4 regions of the Paenibacillus sp. FSL R5-0378 genome follow, and region 2 is predicted to be linked to each of the others. Evidence: a T-box and tRNA genes for the amino acid it is inferred to sense, from the RefSeq annotation. Region 2 holds a T-box; the other regions hold tRNA genes.

Region 1 (3,314 bases), 2.4 Mb from region 2:
CTACGGATTCGATGATTTTGCTCGGCGATATTCACAAGCTGGAAGTAAATCGCAAAGGCGCGAATCACCTGATGGCGAATATCCGGCTCAAGGGTTTCAACCATCTTTTTGAATTCTTCATACAATTCAGGCAAAAAAACAGAACGTAAAGATTTGCTTGTTTCACGGATCTTCTCAACGATATCTAAGAGTTCATTGCCCCCTTGATGGACAAGCACTTCTCCGAGTATGTTCCCCAAGAATCGCACGTCACGCCGCAGCAAGTTGTTTGAATTGCTTTTGTTCGCGGTTACCGTAAGTTCAGTCATGCTACTCCTCCCGTCTCTATCCCGTCTGTATTGCTTTCTCTTTGTTCATACTTTCTTAACATCATACAATAAATCACATCGAAAATCTGCACTTTTATTAAATAAAGCGCAGATTTTCGCGCAAAAACACGATGTAAAATATGTATTTTCATTCAGTCATGCCTAATTCCTGACATATAGTTTAACAGATGTTGTGGATAATACAGCGGTTTTCATTCTAAATAAAATACCGCATTGAGTTTATTTATGCATAGCCCAGATGATTCAACCACTATTTACCACATAAGTTAACTCATTAAACAAATCATCTCGTTAATATTTAACATTGGTTTGATTTAACGGAAGATGTCAGTGGACCTTTTTCGTTACAGCAGCTGATTTAACTATGCTCTCTTGTTAACATAACGGGGAGTTCATTAATCAACATGGAACACATATAAAGGAATCATGGGCATACCCAATATTAGATTGTGTTTTAGCTTGCTTAGCTAGGCATAATATAGATTTTAAGAATGCAATTATGTAGTTATTAACCCTCCATTTAAAAGGGTTAGAGGGGCAAATAAGGCGTTTTTAGAGGCAATCAGGTAAACCCCTCAGAGAGCTACCTTGTAATCGTGCATAACAGCCCTTAACAGCCCTTTCAAGGCATCTCAAATTAAAAAGCGGACCTTCGGCCCGCCATTGAGGTTAGATCTTGACGCGCGTCCTGAGCGGGTTCCTTCAGTGACGCCGGCACGGACGGTCGTACCCACGCTGCGTAGGTTTTCTCCCACACAACCGCTCCAAACAAAAAAACGCCTTTCGGCGTTATGTTTTATGTATGGAGCGGGTGATGGGAATACTCAACATCTCGATTAAATAAGCGTGCCTTCGGCCCGCCACAGAGGTAGATGTTGACGCGCGTCCTGAGCGGGTTCCTTCACTGAAGCTGCACGGACGGTCGCACCCACGCTGCGTAGGTTCTCTCCCACACAACCGCTCAAAATAAAAAAACGCCTTTCGGCGTTATGTTTTATGTATGGAGCGGGTGATGGGAATACTCAACATCTCGATTAAATAAGCGGACCTTCGGCCCGCCGCAGAGGTAGATGTTGACGCGCGTCCTGAGCGGGTTCCTTCATTGAAGACGGTACGGACGGTCGTACCCACGCTGCGTAGGTTCTCTCCCACACAACCGCTCTAAACAAAAAAACGCCTTTCGGCGTTATGTTTTATGTATGGAGCGGGTGATGGGAATCGAACCCACGCTATCAGCTTGGAAGGCTGAAGTTCTACCATTGAACTACACCCGCAGATCTCCGTGCAAGCCTTGAAACAATCATGACTTGCACGAAGCTGTGCATGCGTATCGGGATGACACGATTCGAACATGCGACCCCCTGGTCCCAAACCAGGTGCTCTACCAAGCTGAGCTACATCCCGATATCTATTGTAAAACAGTTAAATGGCGCGCCCTAAGAGATTCGAACTCCTGACCTTTTGATTCGTAGTCAAACGCTCTATCCAGCTGAGCTAAGGGCGCATATGGAGCGGACGACGGGAATCGAACCCGCGACCCTCGCCTTGGCAAGGCGATGCTCTACCGCTGAGCCACGTCCGCATTAAACAAAGTGGTGCGCGTGGAGGGACTTGAACCCCCACGTCAAAGACGCTAGATCCTAAGTCTAGTGCGTCTGCCAATTCCGCCACACGCGCAAAACCTGTAAATAAAACTGGTGAGCCATGAAGGACTCGAACCTTCGACACCCTGATTAAAAGTCAGGTGCTCTACCAACTGAGCTAATGGCTCTCACTGGCTGGGGATATAGGATTCGAACCTATGCATGACGGAGTCAAAGTCCGTTGCCTTACCGCTTGGCTAATCCCCAAAGTTACGAATAACTATAGTCTGCCCAATTTTAAGTATTTCATATCATAAATGGTGGAGGCTGAGGGGATCGAACCCCCGACCCTCTGCTTGTAAGGCAGATGCTCTCCCAGCTGAGCTAAGCCTCCATGCAAACTATGTATCCATTAAAACACACGATGACCCGTCCGGATCTTTCCTTCGTTTAAAGGCAGCAAAGCTTGTCCCAACGAAAGTATATCCGACGAACCTTATGTGGAACAAAACAAGAAAGTGACCCGTATGGGATTCGAACCCATGTTACCTCCGTGAAAGGGAGGTGTCTTAACCCCTTGACCAACGGGCCACAAAATATGGAGCTCTCAACCGGGATCGAACCGGTGACCTCATCCTTACCATGGATGCACTCTACCTACTGAGCTATGAGAGCAAATGGCTCCCCGAACAGGACTCGAACCTGTGACAACTCGATTAACAGTCGAGTGCTCTACCAACTGAGCTATCAGGGAATATACCGCTTGGCAACGTCCTACTCTCCCAGGACCCTTCGGTCCAAGTACCATCGGCGCTGGAGGGCTTAACGGTCGTGTTCGGGATGGGTACGCGTGGAACCCCTCCGCTATCGCCACCAAACGTTCAAGTGTTTTGATCACTTGAAAACTAGATACGAAACGAATCTGCGAATTAATAAGCATATGCTTCCGTAGCAAGCTTTCTTTCAGAAAGCTTTTAGGATAAGCCCTCGACCGATTAGTATTGGTCAGCTCCATGCATTGCTGCACTTCCACCTCCAACCTATCTACCTCGTCGTCTACAAGGGGTCTTACATACTGGGAAATCTCATCTTGAGGGGGGCTTCACGCTTAGATGCTTTCAGCGCTTATCCCGTCCGTACGTAGCTACCCAGCCATGCTCCTGGCGGAACAACTGGTGCACCAGCGGTACGTCCATCCCGGTCCTCTCGTACTAAGGACAGCTCCTCTCAAATTTCCTACGCCCACGACAGATAGGGACCGAACTGTCTCACGACGTTCTGAACCCAGCTCGCGTACCGCTTTAATGGGCGAACAGCCCAACCCTTGGGACCTACTTCAGCCCCAGGATGCGATGAGCCGACATCGAGGTGCCAAACCTCCCCGTCGATGTGGACTCTTGGG
Region 2 (3,314 bases):
CAGCGCGGAAAATGTGACGGGAGCTAAAGGAAAAGGCGGCATGGCCACCCAGGGAACCGGAGCGAATGCCGGCCGGGATTTGGGTCAAGGATGGAAAATATCGCCATCAGTGGATATCAAACCGGGTGAGGTGTTTACCGCCGCAGCAATCGACGGTCCCGGAGCCATTCAGCATATTTGGCTGACCTGCTTTCCGGACAGCTGGCGTCATATGATTCTGCGCTTTTATTGGGATGATGAGCAGGAGCCATCCGTAGAAGTGCCTGTCGGCGACTTCTTCTGCAACGGATGGTGCGAGCGGAGCAATGTCAACTCCCTGCCTGTGGCGGTCAATCCCGCCGGCGGGATGAACAGCTATTGGGTGATGCCGTTTCGCAAGAAAGCCCGGGTTACGGTCGAGAACCGGATGGACAAACCCGTCGTGCTGTATTACCAGTTCACCTATACGCTGACCGAGGTGCCGGAGGATGCGGCCTATTTGCACGCCCAATGGCGCCGGAGCAACCCCTTGCCGTACAAGCAGGACCATGTGCTTCTGGATGGCGTGAAGGGGAGTGGACAGTACGTCGGCACGTACATCGCCTGGCAGGTGAACAACACGGGGTGGTGGGGAGAAGGCGAGATCAAGTTCTATATGGACGGCGACCGCGATTTCCCGACGATTTGCGGCACCGGGACCGAAGACTATTTTGGCGGCGCCTGGAATTTTGAGCATCCACAGGGACAGTACGGTGCGTTTTCCACTGCCTATTTGGGCTTTCACCAGCAAATCAGACCGGACGGCCTATACCGGAGCCAGCAGCGATTCGGGATGTACCGCTGGCATGTGATGGACCCGATCCGGTTTGAACAGGATTTGAAGGTAACGATCCAGGCGCTCGGTTGGCGTTCCGGCGGCCGCTATTTGCCGCTGCAGGACGATATCGCCTCCGTCGCTTTCTGGTATCAGTCCGAGCCGCACACCCCGCATCCGCCGCTGCCGGATAACGATGGCCTGGAGGTTATTTAATCCCCGCCCTTTCCGGTTAAAGTATGCATAATGCGGTTTACATTGGCCGAAAATGATGTTAATATGGTCAAAATCAAAACGGAACGAAAACGCGGTGAAGAGAAGAGTAGATGAACGGGCAGCCTTGCAGAGAGCTCCGGCAGCTGTGAAGGAGCAGGCCGCCCGTCATTGAAGCAAGCCTCCGAGCGGCGCATCGGAAGAGGGGTCCTCATTCCTCGGATGGTGCGACAGGAGCTCCTGTTACAGAGCTAGGGTATAAGCATGCGTACATGCCGTACCCGAAGAGGCGGATGTAGCGATAGATCCGCGAACCGGGGTGGCACCGCGAAATACAATCTCGTCCCCAAGACGTCAGCGTCTTGGAGGCGGGATTTTTTTGTTTTCTTTTTGATTGATATAAGAGCAGGAGGGGACAGTTGATGGAAGGAAAGGTAAGAAAAGATGAAGCCGTGGATTTTCTAACGAAAACCGTGATGGAGGATGTGGAGAACGAAACGTTTTCCAGACCGATCGCGACCCGGTTTCCGCCGGAGCCGAACGGCTATTTGCACATCGGAAGCGCCTATGCAATTCACGTGAACGCAGCCATTGCCGAAGCATTCTACGGGAAGATGAATCTTCGCTTTGACGATACGAATCCGCTGAAGGAAGACGTAAAATACGTGGACGCGATCCGGGAGGATGTCCGATGGCTTGGTCTGGACCTGCCGGTGTACTTTGGTTCGGATTATTCGGAAGAGATCTTCGAAGCGGCTTTGAAGCTCATCCGTAAAGGGAAGGCCTATGTCTGCGATTTGTCGTCGGAGGAAATGACGGAATACCGCGGAACGCTCACGGAGTCTGGAAGAAACAGTCCTTATCGCGAACGGACGGTGGAGGAGAATCTATCCCTGTTCCGTCAAATGAAGGAAGGCCGGTTCCCGGACGGCGCCAAGGTGCTGCGGGCCAAAATTGACATGTCTTCGCCCAACATCAACTTGAGGGACCCGGCCTTGTACCGCATCATCCACGCCGAGCATTACCGGACAAGGAGTGAGTGGTGCGTGTATCCGATGTATGATTTTGCCCATCCGATCCAGGATGCGATCGAGGGCATTACGCATTCGCTGTGCTCCGCGGAATTCAGGGATCACCGCCCCTTGTACGAATGGGTGCTGCGCGAGCTGGAAGTAACGGAACCCCCGAAGCAGCGGGAATTCGGACGTCTGAACGTTTCCGGAATGGTCACGAGCAAAAGGTACATCAGGGAGCTGGTCGAAGGCGGATTCGTTGACGGATGGGATGATCCCCGCCTTCCGACCTTGAAGGGACTGCGGCGAAGAGGCGTTACGCCGGAAGGCCTCCGGAGGTTCATGCAGGAAGTGGGCATGCTGAGGGGAAGCAGCACGATGGATGCCGCGATGCTCGACCACTTCATCCGCCAGGACTTAAAGGATAAGTCTGTCGCTGTGATGGCTGTGCTTGATCCGCTTAAAGTCGTCATCACGAATTATCCGAAGGATCAGGTGGAAATACTGCATCTCCACCACAGCGATGCCGATCCGGCGCTTGGCAGCAGGGATGTCCCCTTTTCCGGAGAATTGTATATCGAGCGGGAAGATTATATGGAACATCCGGTACCGGGCTTTCATCGTCTGTTTCCGGGAAGCGAAGTTCGATTGAAGGGGGCGTACTACTTAAAATGCCATCATGCCGTCAAGGATCCGGAGACCGGTGAAGTGAAAGAGCTGCATTGCACGTACGATCCCGAGACAAAAAGCGGAACCGGATTCAGCGGCAGAAAGGTGAAATCGACGATCCATTGGGTGTCCGCCGCACACGGTGTTCCCGCCGAGATCTGCTTGTACGGCAGTCTGCTGAAAGATGCCGCGTCCGTGGCGGAATCGGACAATGATTGGGCAGAGCTGGTATCTCCCGATTCCCGAATCATTTACAGGCAAGCGATCATGGAGCCATGGATGAAAAATGCTTCACCGGATGCCAAATACCAGTTTATCCGCCAAGGCTATTTCTGCTTGGATCACAAAGATCTGACCGGTCCGGTACCGGTATTTAACCGGATCGTTTCGCTGAAAGATTCGTGGAAGAGGGAAGCATCGCGTTGACCTACGACGGAAGTGGACCAGGTCATGTACCCCACGGTGAATGGGGTATGCCGCATTTTAGAAATGCTGCGTACGCTGCCGCAGAGAAATTCCTTGAAAACCAAAAGCACATGGAGGTCTTTTACGATGAAAATCCAACAACTTACGATAAATACCCGGCATTTTGCGGAGATGAAGCAATTTTACACCGGGAAGCTCGG
Region 3 (3,314 bases), 2.8 Mb from region 2:
CCCCCAGGCGAGCGCCCGCTGAATAGCCCCTTGATACTCAGGCGTCATTTTGCTGTCATCCGCGATGTCTTTAGGTACCAAATTGATCATCGGCAGGTTGCCCTTCTTTTCCACCGTCTCGATCAAATATTGCGTGAAAGCTTCACGAGTCATGCCTTCACTTGGCTGAATATCAGCCGGAAGGGCGATGCCATGGTTCGTAACCGTAAGAAAAGCTGGAGCAAACCAAGCGCCTGCCTTCACGTTTGTCAGGGCTGCGGTTTCGCTTCCCTCGGCTGCCTTCGTGACCGGCACGTCAGCAAGCAAGTTTGCCAGCAGTTGAGCTCCTTCCGCGTTCGTCAGTTGTGCCTGCGGCCGGAAGGCCGAATCACTGTCTCCCTTCAGCAGCTTCTGCTGCTGGAGCGCAGCGATTTTATCGGCACCGGCGACTCCCGCCAAATCCGTAAAGCCCTCTCCTGCCGCGAACACGGACCCGCCGATCGCCAGGGATAACGCCAGGGCTGCAACACTTCCTGATACAACATGCTTCTTCTTCATCTAGCCACACCTTCTTCGGGAAAATTTGGTCTTGTCTTTCCTACAGACGCAAAGAAAATATGGAAGGTTGCACCATGGGAAAATCTTCGGATTAGTTATAACCGCTTAAATCAGACTACCGCTCTAAACAAAAAACGCCTTTCGGCGTTATGTTTTATGTATGGAGCGGGTGATGGGAATCGAACCCACGCTATCAGCTTGGAAGGCTGAAGTTCTACCATTGAACTACACCCGCAGATTCTCCGTGCAAGCCTTGAGCGCAGAAAGATCAAGACTTACACGAAGCCGTGCATGCGTATCGGGATGACACGATTCGAACATGCGACCCCCTGGTCCCAAACCAGGTGCTCTACCAAGCTGAGCTACATCCCGATATCTATTGTAAAACAGTTAAATGGCGCGCCCTAAGAGATTCGAACTCCTGACCTTTTGATTCGTAGTCAAACGCTCTATCCAGCTGAGCTAAGGGCGCATTTGGAGCGGACGACGGGAATCGAACCCGCGACCCTCGCCTTGGCAAGGCGATGCTCTACCGCTGAGCCACGTCCGCATCAAACAAAGTGGTGCGCGTGGAGGGACTTGAACCCCCACGTCAAAGACGCTAGATCCTAAGTCTAGTGCGTCTGCCAATTCCGCCACACGCGCAAAACCTGTAAATAAAACTGGTGAGCCATGAAGGACTCGAACCTTCGACACCCTGATTAAAAGTCAGGTGCTCTACCAACTGAGCTAATGGCTCTCACTGGCTGGGGATATAGGATTCGAACCTATGCATGACGGAGTCAAAGTCCGTTGCCTTACCGCTTGGCTAATCCCCAACAATTAATGGGGCGATCGATGGGACTTGAACCCACGAATGCCGGAGCCACAATCCGGTGCGTTAACCCCTTCGCCACGACCGCCATAAACATGCCGGCGAGAGGACTTGAACCCCCAACCTACTGATTACAAGTCAGTTGCTCTACCAATTGAGCTACACCGGCGCATAAATATTTGAATAATTTCAAAGCGATAACCATCTATCGCGAAAGCAAATAACCATTTGGATTCCGTCTGAAGCAATTTAAAATGACGGAACCGACGGGATACTCTCTCTTCGTTCGAGACTGCGATGCAGCGCTAACGAAACAGATGCTTCGACGAACCCGTATCCGGATTCTCATCCCTGAAGCAATTTAAAATGGCGGAACCGACGGGATTCGAACCCGCGATCTCCTGCGTGACAGGCAGGCATGTTAGGCCTCTACACCACGGTTCCACGGCCTTTGGGATCTCCAACTTAAGGAGATAATTGCGGGGGCAGGATTTGAACCTGCGACCTTCGGGTTATGAGCCCGACGAGCTACCGGACTGCTCCACCCCGCGTCATTAAAAAGTAATTTGATATTGGGCCCTCGAAAAGTAATTCGGTATAAACTTTTTGAGGTATAGTGGTGGAGGCTGAGGGGATCGAACCCCCGACCCTCTGCTTGTAAGGCAGATGCTCTCCCAGCTGAGCTAAGCCTCCATAATCTTTTGAAACTTATAGGGGATTCTCATCCCTGATGCTAATAAGAAAGTGACCCGTATGGGATACTCTCACTTCGTTCGAGACTGCGATGCAGATGCTACCGAAGTCACGCTCCGACGAACCCTTTTTGGGATTCTCATCCCTGATGTTAATAAGAAAGTGACCCGTATGGGATTCGAACCCATGTTACCTCCGTGAAAGGGAGGTGTCTTAACCCCTTGACCAACGGGCCATATATATAAAGTCTAATTCTGTTTTCTGCAACAAAACATCCTTAGACGTTTTTTAAAAGTGGCTCCCCGAACAGGACTCGAACCTGTGACAACTCGATTAACAGTCGAGTGCTCTACCAACTGAGCTATCAGGGAACGTTGTTACAACCAACCAGTTTTGTCATATGTAGGTGACCATCAAGGCCAAAAAAAATACCACAAAAGTGGTTTTCCGCTTGGCAACGTCCTACTCTCCCAGGACCCTTCGGTCCAAGTACCATCGGCGCTGGAGGGCTTAACGGTCGTGTTCGGGATGGGTACGCGTGGAACCCCTCCGCTATCGCCACCAAACGGAGCATTGGTTAATCACCAAATGCATAATTCAGGTTTCAGCATCGCCAAATGCTGAAAGTCAGGCACGCTTCTCTCACCCGCTTGGAGTGAAATCAGCAATTTTGACTCCCTGAAAACTAGATACGAAACGAATCTGCGCTTTAAGAATTATCGGGTCCCCGCCAAAGTACTCCGAATCAGCTTCAACGCTGTTCTTCACTTTGGTGGGTATTTTTTTGGATAAGCCCTCGACCGATTAGTATTGGTCAGCTCCATGCATTGCTGCACTTCCACCTCCAACCTATCTACCTCGTCGTCTACAAGGGGTCTTACATACTGGGAAATCTCATCTTGAGGGGGGCTTCACGCTTAGATGCTTTCAGCGCTTATCCCGTCCGTACGTAGCTACCCAGCCATGCTCCTGGCGGAACAACTGGTGCACCAGCGGTACGTCCATCCCGGTCCTCTCGTACTAAGGACAGCTCCTCTCAAATTTCCTACGCCCACGACAGATAGGGACCGAACTGTCTCACGACGTTCTGAACCCAGCTCGCGTACCGCTTTAATGGGCGAACAGCCCAACCCTTGGGACCTACTTCAGCCCCAGGATGCGATGAGCCGACATCGAGGTGCCAAACCTCCCCGTCGATGTGGACTCTTGGGGGAGATAAGCCTGTTATCCCCAGGGTAGCTTTTATCCGTTGAGCGATGGCCCTTCCATG
Region 4 (3,314 bases), 2.3 Mb from region 2:
GTTCGCCCATTAAAGCGGTACGCGAGCTGGGTTCAGAACGTCGTGAGACAGTTCGGTCCCTATCTGTCGTGGGCGTAGGAAATTTGAGAGGAGCTGTCCTTAGTACGAGAGGACCGGGATGGACGTACCGCTGGTGCACCAGTTGTTCCGCCAGGAGCATGGCTGGGTAGCTACGTACGGACGGGATAAGCGCTGAAAGCATCTAAGCGTGAAGCCCCCCTCAAGATGAGATTTCCCAGTATGTAAGACCCCTTGTAGACGACGAGGTAGATAGGTTGGAGGTGGAAGTGCAGCAATGCATGGAGCTGACCAATACTAATCGGTCGAGGGCTTATCCAAAAAATATAAAATGTAGATTCGTTTCGTATCTAGTTTTCAGGTGATCAAACACTTGAATTAAATATTGTTCCCTGATAGCTCAGTTGGTAGAGCACTCGACTGTTAATCGAGTTGTCACAGGTTCGAGTCCTGTTCGGGGAGCCATTATGGAGAGGTGTCCGAGTTGGCCGAAGGAGCACGATTGGAAATCGTGTAGGCGCCAAAAGCGTCTCGAGGGTTCGAATCCCTCTCTCTCCGCCATTATAGTTTGGCCCGTTGGTCAAGGGGTTAAGACACCTCCCTTTCACGGAGGTAACATGGGTTCGAATCCCATACGGGTCACCACTTTAATTATTAGCTTCAGGGATGAGAATCCAAAAGAAAAAATGCTTGCCTTTTTAGTGGTTTATCTGCTAAGATATTAAAAGTGTTTCTTATGGAGGCTTAGCTCAGCTGGGAGAGCATCTGCCTTACAAGCAGAGGGTCGGGGGTTCGATCCCCTCAGCCTCCACCATGTATACTTTAAAGAAAATAAATATTTTTTAATGACGCGGGGTGGAGCAGTCCGGTAGCTCGTCGGGCTCATAACCCGAAGGTCGCAGGTTCAAATCCTGCCCCCGCAATTTATCTCCTTATTTATGGAGATACATAATTGGCCGTGGAACCGTGGTGTAGAGGCCTAACATGCCTGCCTGTCACGCAGGAGATCGCGGGTTCGAATCCCGTCGGTTCCGCCATTTATTTTCTTGAGAGTTTAGTTTGTTGCAATAATACTCTTGATAGAAACAAAATTAGGCTCGGTAGCTCAGTCGGTAGAGCAGAGGACTGAAAATCCTCGTGTCGGCGGTTCGATTCCGTCCCGAGCCACCATGAATTTAATAATAAGCATAAAAGCCGGTGTAGCTCAATTGGTAGAGCAACTGACTTGTAATCAGTAGGTTGGGGGTTCAAGTCCTCTCGCCGGCACCATATGGAGGCTTAGCGAAGTGGCCAAACGCAGCAGACTGTAAATCTGTTCTCGTACGAGTTCGGTGGTTCGAATCCATCAGCCTCCACCAGTTTTATTATAGGGGCATAGTTTAAAGGTAGAACAGCGGTCTCCAAAACCGTTAGTGTGGGTTCAATTCCTGCTGCCCCTGCCATTCGAAATACAGCTTCATATCTTTTATTATGGCGGTCGTGGCGAAGGGGTTAACGCACCGGATTGTGGCTCCGGCATTCGTGGGTTCAAGTCCCATCGATCGCCCCATAACTTATAATGACAATCTTGTTGGGGATTAGCCAAGCGGTAAGGCAACGGACTTTGACTCCGTCATGCATAGGTTCGAATCCTATATCCCCAGCCAGTTTAAGCGGACGTGGCTCAGCGGTAGAGCATCGCCTTGCCAAGGCGAGGGTCGCGGGTTCGATTCCCGTCGTCCGCTCCATTTGATTTCGGCGCCATAGCCAAGTGGTAAGGCACAGCTCTGCAAAAGCTTTATCCCCAGTTCGAATCTGGGTGGCGCCTCCATTAACTTCATATGCGCCCTTAGCTCAGCTGGATAGAGCGTTTGACTACGAATCAAAAGGTCAGGAGTTCGAATCTCTTAGGGCGCGCCATTTTTTTTAACTGAATATGCCGGTGTGGCGGAATTGGCAGACGCGCGCGACTCAAAATCGTGAGGGAAACCGTGGGGGTTCGAGTCCCTTCACCGGCATCATAGAGAAAAGCCTTGGAAAATATCCAAGGCTTTTTCTTGTATAGACTAACATTGTACACCGAGCCATCGTTCGTCGTTCGTTAATCCCTCATCCTGCTGTACACTTGCACTTCTCCTTCCAATCAGCCACCTGATGACATCCCGCTGAAAGACGGCCATTATAATTCGTATTGCGTTTATTTGTATGACTGTATGGTATTTAAAGATCCTCTGATCAATCCGTTCGTTCTACCATTACTCCCTTTGAACGTTTTCCCCATCCTTGTTTAAAGCTGATAAACCATTCCAGCCAGCTTTAACCGGGTTAAACAGGCTCTATGTTTCTTTAGCTAAGTGCTAAATCCCTTGCTCAGAGCCTCCAACGACTCCCTATCCCAAGCATTGTATAAGTAAACTGCTCATTGAAGTTCCAGAGCGTGTTGATCATGCCCTATAAACGGGCAATTGGAGCTGCCAGTGGAGGATGTGGCTGCCGCGTTACATGCAGAAAAAGCTTGCTTCGTCTAAGGTCCGAGCCTTCCCCCGACTTAGGTCTAGGATTAAAAACCGTCTTGGGTCCGTTTTGGAAAACCCGGATTGAACCTAAAATAGAGTCATAAGGTTGATACAAACGAAAGGCGGTGACAATGCATGAGAACAAATAAAACTTCTGGTTGGGCGATCGTATTGATCGCAATCGGGGCACTGATGCTCCTGGGAGTATTCGCTCCATTATTCGGCAGGCTGATCGGATTGATCTTCCCGATCCTGATGATCGTGCTCGGCTATTATGGAATTCGCAGAGGTAAGGTGGTCATCGGTACGATTATCCTCGCATTCGGTGTCATGGGACTTCTGGCGAAGCTGTCCTGGATCATCGGACCGCTGCTGGGAATTGCCCTGGTAGTGTTCGGGATTATGCTGCTGAAAGGTAAGAAGTCGTCGAAGTGGATGTAACGGTAACAAAGAATTACCTTCAATAAATACAATCAAACGAATAGGCGATCACAGCTTATAAGGAGGGAGCAAAAACAGATGAGCGTATTTCGCAGGGTACGGGATATCACCGTAGCGACATTAAATGAACGTTTGGAACAAAGTCAGGACCCGGTACGGTTGATCGATCAGTTTTTGGCATCAACGCGTGACGATATTATGGAAGCCGAGAAGCTCGTTCAGCAGTACTCCGCTCACGTGAGACAGCTGAAGCAGCAAGTGGATCAGGCATCCAACATGAAGGAAAAGCGTGAGGAGCAGGCGCTGCTGGCTCTGAAGGCCGGCGAGGATCATCTAGCCAAGCTCGCACTGCAGGAAAAA

Evidence for each region. A T-box is a leader RNA that pairs with one kind of tRNA and senses whether it is charged. The one in region 2 lies ahead of MKY74_RS18270 (glutamine--tRNA ligase/YqeY domain fusion protein), so its partner is inferred to be a tRNA-Gln.
Region 1: it encodes a tRNA-Gln, which carries the amino acid that the T-box ahead of MKY74_RS18270 (glutamine--tRNA ligase/YqeY domain fusion protein) is inferred to sense. The anticodon was not compared.
Region 3: it encodes a tRNA-Gln, which carries the amino acid that the T-box ahead of MKY74_RS18270 (glutamine--tRNA ligase/YqeY domain fusion protein) is inferred to sense. The anticodon was not compared.
Region 4: it encodes a tRNA-Gln, which carries the amino acid that the T-box ahead of MKY74_RS18270 (glutamine--tRNA ligase/YqeY domain fusion protein) is inferred to sense. The anticodon was not compared.

Annotation. Positions count from the first base shown of each region.
Region 1 is NZ_JBBPAY010000001.1:1,518,584-1,521,897, reverse strand. It holds gene ppc (phosphoenolpyruvate carboxylase) at 1-308, opposite strand, end outside; tRNA gene MKY74_RS06845 (tRNA-Gly) at 1,530-1,603, opposite strand; tRNA gene MKY74_RS06840 (tRNA-Pro) at 1,660-1,733, opposite strand; tRNA gene MKY74_RS06835 (tRNA-Arg) at 1,757-1,833, opposite strand; tRNA gene MKY74_RS06830 (tRNA-Gly) at 1,837-1,911, opposite strand; tRNA gene MKY74_RS06825 (tRNA-Leu) at 1,923-2,006, opposite strand; tRNA gene MKY74_RS06820 (tRNA-Lys) at 2,025-2,100, opposite strand; tRNA gene MKY74_RS06815 (tRNA-Gln) at 2,105-2,179, opposite strand; tRNA gene MKY74_RS06810 (tRNA-Val) at 2,231-2,306, opposite strand; tRNA gene MKY74_RS06805 (tRNA-Glu) at 2,432-2,503, opposite strand; tRNA gene MKY74_RS06800 (tRNA-Thr) at 2,512-2,587, opposite strand; tRNA gene MKY74_RS06795 (tRNA-Asn) at 2,591-2,666, opposite strand; rRNA gene rrf (5S ribosomal RNA) at 2,674-2,790, opposite strand; rRNA gene MKY74_RS06785 (23S ribosomal RNA) at 2,888-3,314, opposite strand, start outside.
Region 2 is NZ_JBBPAY010000001.1:3,902,729-3,906,042, forward strand. It holds gene MKY74_RS18265 (glycoside hydrolase family 172 protein) at 1-1,009, shown strand, start outside; T-box leader at 1,095-1,357, shown strand; gene MKY74_RS18270 (glutamine--tRNA ligase/YqeY domain fusion protein) at 1,429-3,114, shown strand; gene MKY74_RS18275 (VOC family protein) at 3,241-3,314, shown strand, end outside.
Region 3 is NZ_JBBPAY010000001.1:6,690,775-6,694,088, forward strand. It holds gene MKY74_RS30960 (S-layer homology domain-containing protein) at 1-537, opposite strand, end outside; tRNA gene MKY74_RS30965 (tRNA-Gly) at 699-772, opposite strand; tRNA gene MKY74_RS30970 (tRNA-Pro) at 836-909, opposite strand; tRNA gene MKY74_RS30975 (tRNA-Arg) at 933-1,009, opposite strand; tRNA gene MKY74_RS30980 (tRNA-Gly) at 1,013-1,087, opposite strand; tRNA gene MKY74_RS30985 (tRNA-Leu) at 1,099-1,182, opposite strand; tRNA gene MKY74_RS30990 (tRNA-Lys) at 1,201-1,276, opposite strand; tRNA gene MKY74_RS30995 (tRNA-Gln) at 1,281-1,355, opposite strand; tRNA gene MKY74_RS31000 (tRNA-His) at 1,364-1,439, opposite strand; tRNA gene MKY74_RS31005 (tRNA-Thr) at 1,448-1,520, opposite strand; tRNA gene MKY74_RS31010 (tRNA-Asp) at 1,719-1,795, opposite strand; tRNA gene MKY74_RS31015 (tRNA-Met) at 1,829-1,902, opposite strand; tRNA gene MKY74_RS31020 (tRNA-Val) at 1,969-2,044, opposite strand; tRNA gene MKY74_RS31025 (tRNA-Glu) at 2,208-2,279, opposite strand; tRNA gene MKY74_RS31030 (tRNA-Asn) at 2,340-2,415, opposite strand; rRNA gene rrf (5S ribosomal RNA) at 2,494-2,610, opposite strand; rRNA gene MKY74_RS31040 (23S ribosomal RNA) at 2,829-3,314, opposite strand, start outside.
Region 4 is NZ_JBBPAY010000001.1:1,650,085-1,653,398, forward strand. It holds rRNA gene MKY74_RS07420 (23S ribosomal RNA) at 1-339, shown strand, start outside; tRNA gene MKY74_RS07425 (tRNA-Asn) at 408-483, shown strand; tRNA gene MKY74_RS07430 (tRNA-Ser) at 488-579, shown strand; tRNA gene MKY74_RS07435 (tRNA-Glu) at 589-663, shown strand; tRNA gene MKY74_RS07440 (tRNA-Val) at 757-832, shown strand; tRNA gene MKY74_RS07445 (tRNA-Met) at 868-941, shown strand; tRNA gene MKY74_RS07450 (tRNA-Asp) at 979-1,055, shown strand; tRNA gene MKY74_RS07455 (tRNA-Phe) at 1,113-1,188, shown strand; tRNA gene MKY74_RS07460 (tRNA-Thr) at 1,212-1,287, shown strand; tRNA gene MKY74_RS07465 (tRNA-Tyr) at 1,291-1,376, shown strand; tRNA gene MKY74_RS07470 (tRNA-Trp) at 1,387-1,460, shown strand; tRNA gene MKY74_RS07475 (tRNA-His) at 1,492-1,567, shown strand; tRNA gene MKY74_RS07480 (tRNA-Gln) at 1,590-1,664, shown strand; tRNA gene MKY74_RS07485 (tRNA-Gly) at 1,671-1,745, shown strand; tRNA gene MKY74_RS07490 (tRNA-Cys) at 1,755-1,828, shown strand; tRNA gene MKY74_RS07495 (tRNA-Arg) at 1,841-1,917, shown strand; tRNA gene MKY74_RS07500 (tRNA-Leu) at 1,936-2,015, shown strand; gene MKY74_RS07505 (LiaF transmembrane domain-containing protein) at 2,649-2,954, shown strand; gene MKY74_RS07510 (PspA/IM30 family protein) at 3,033-3,314, shown strand, end outside.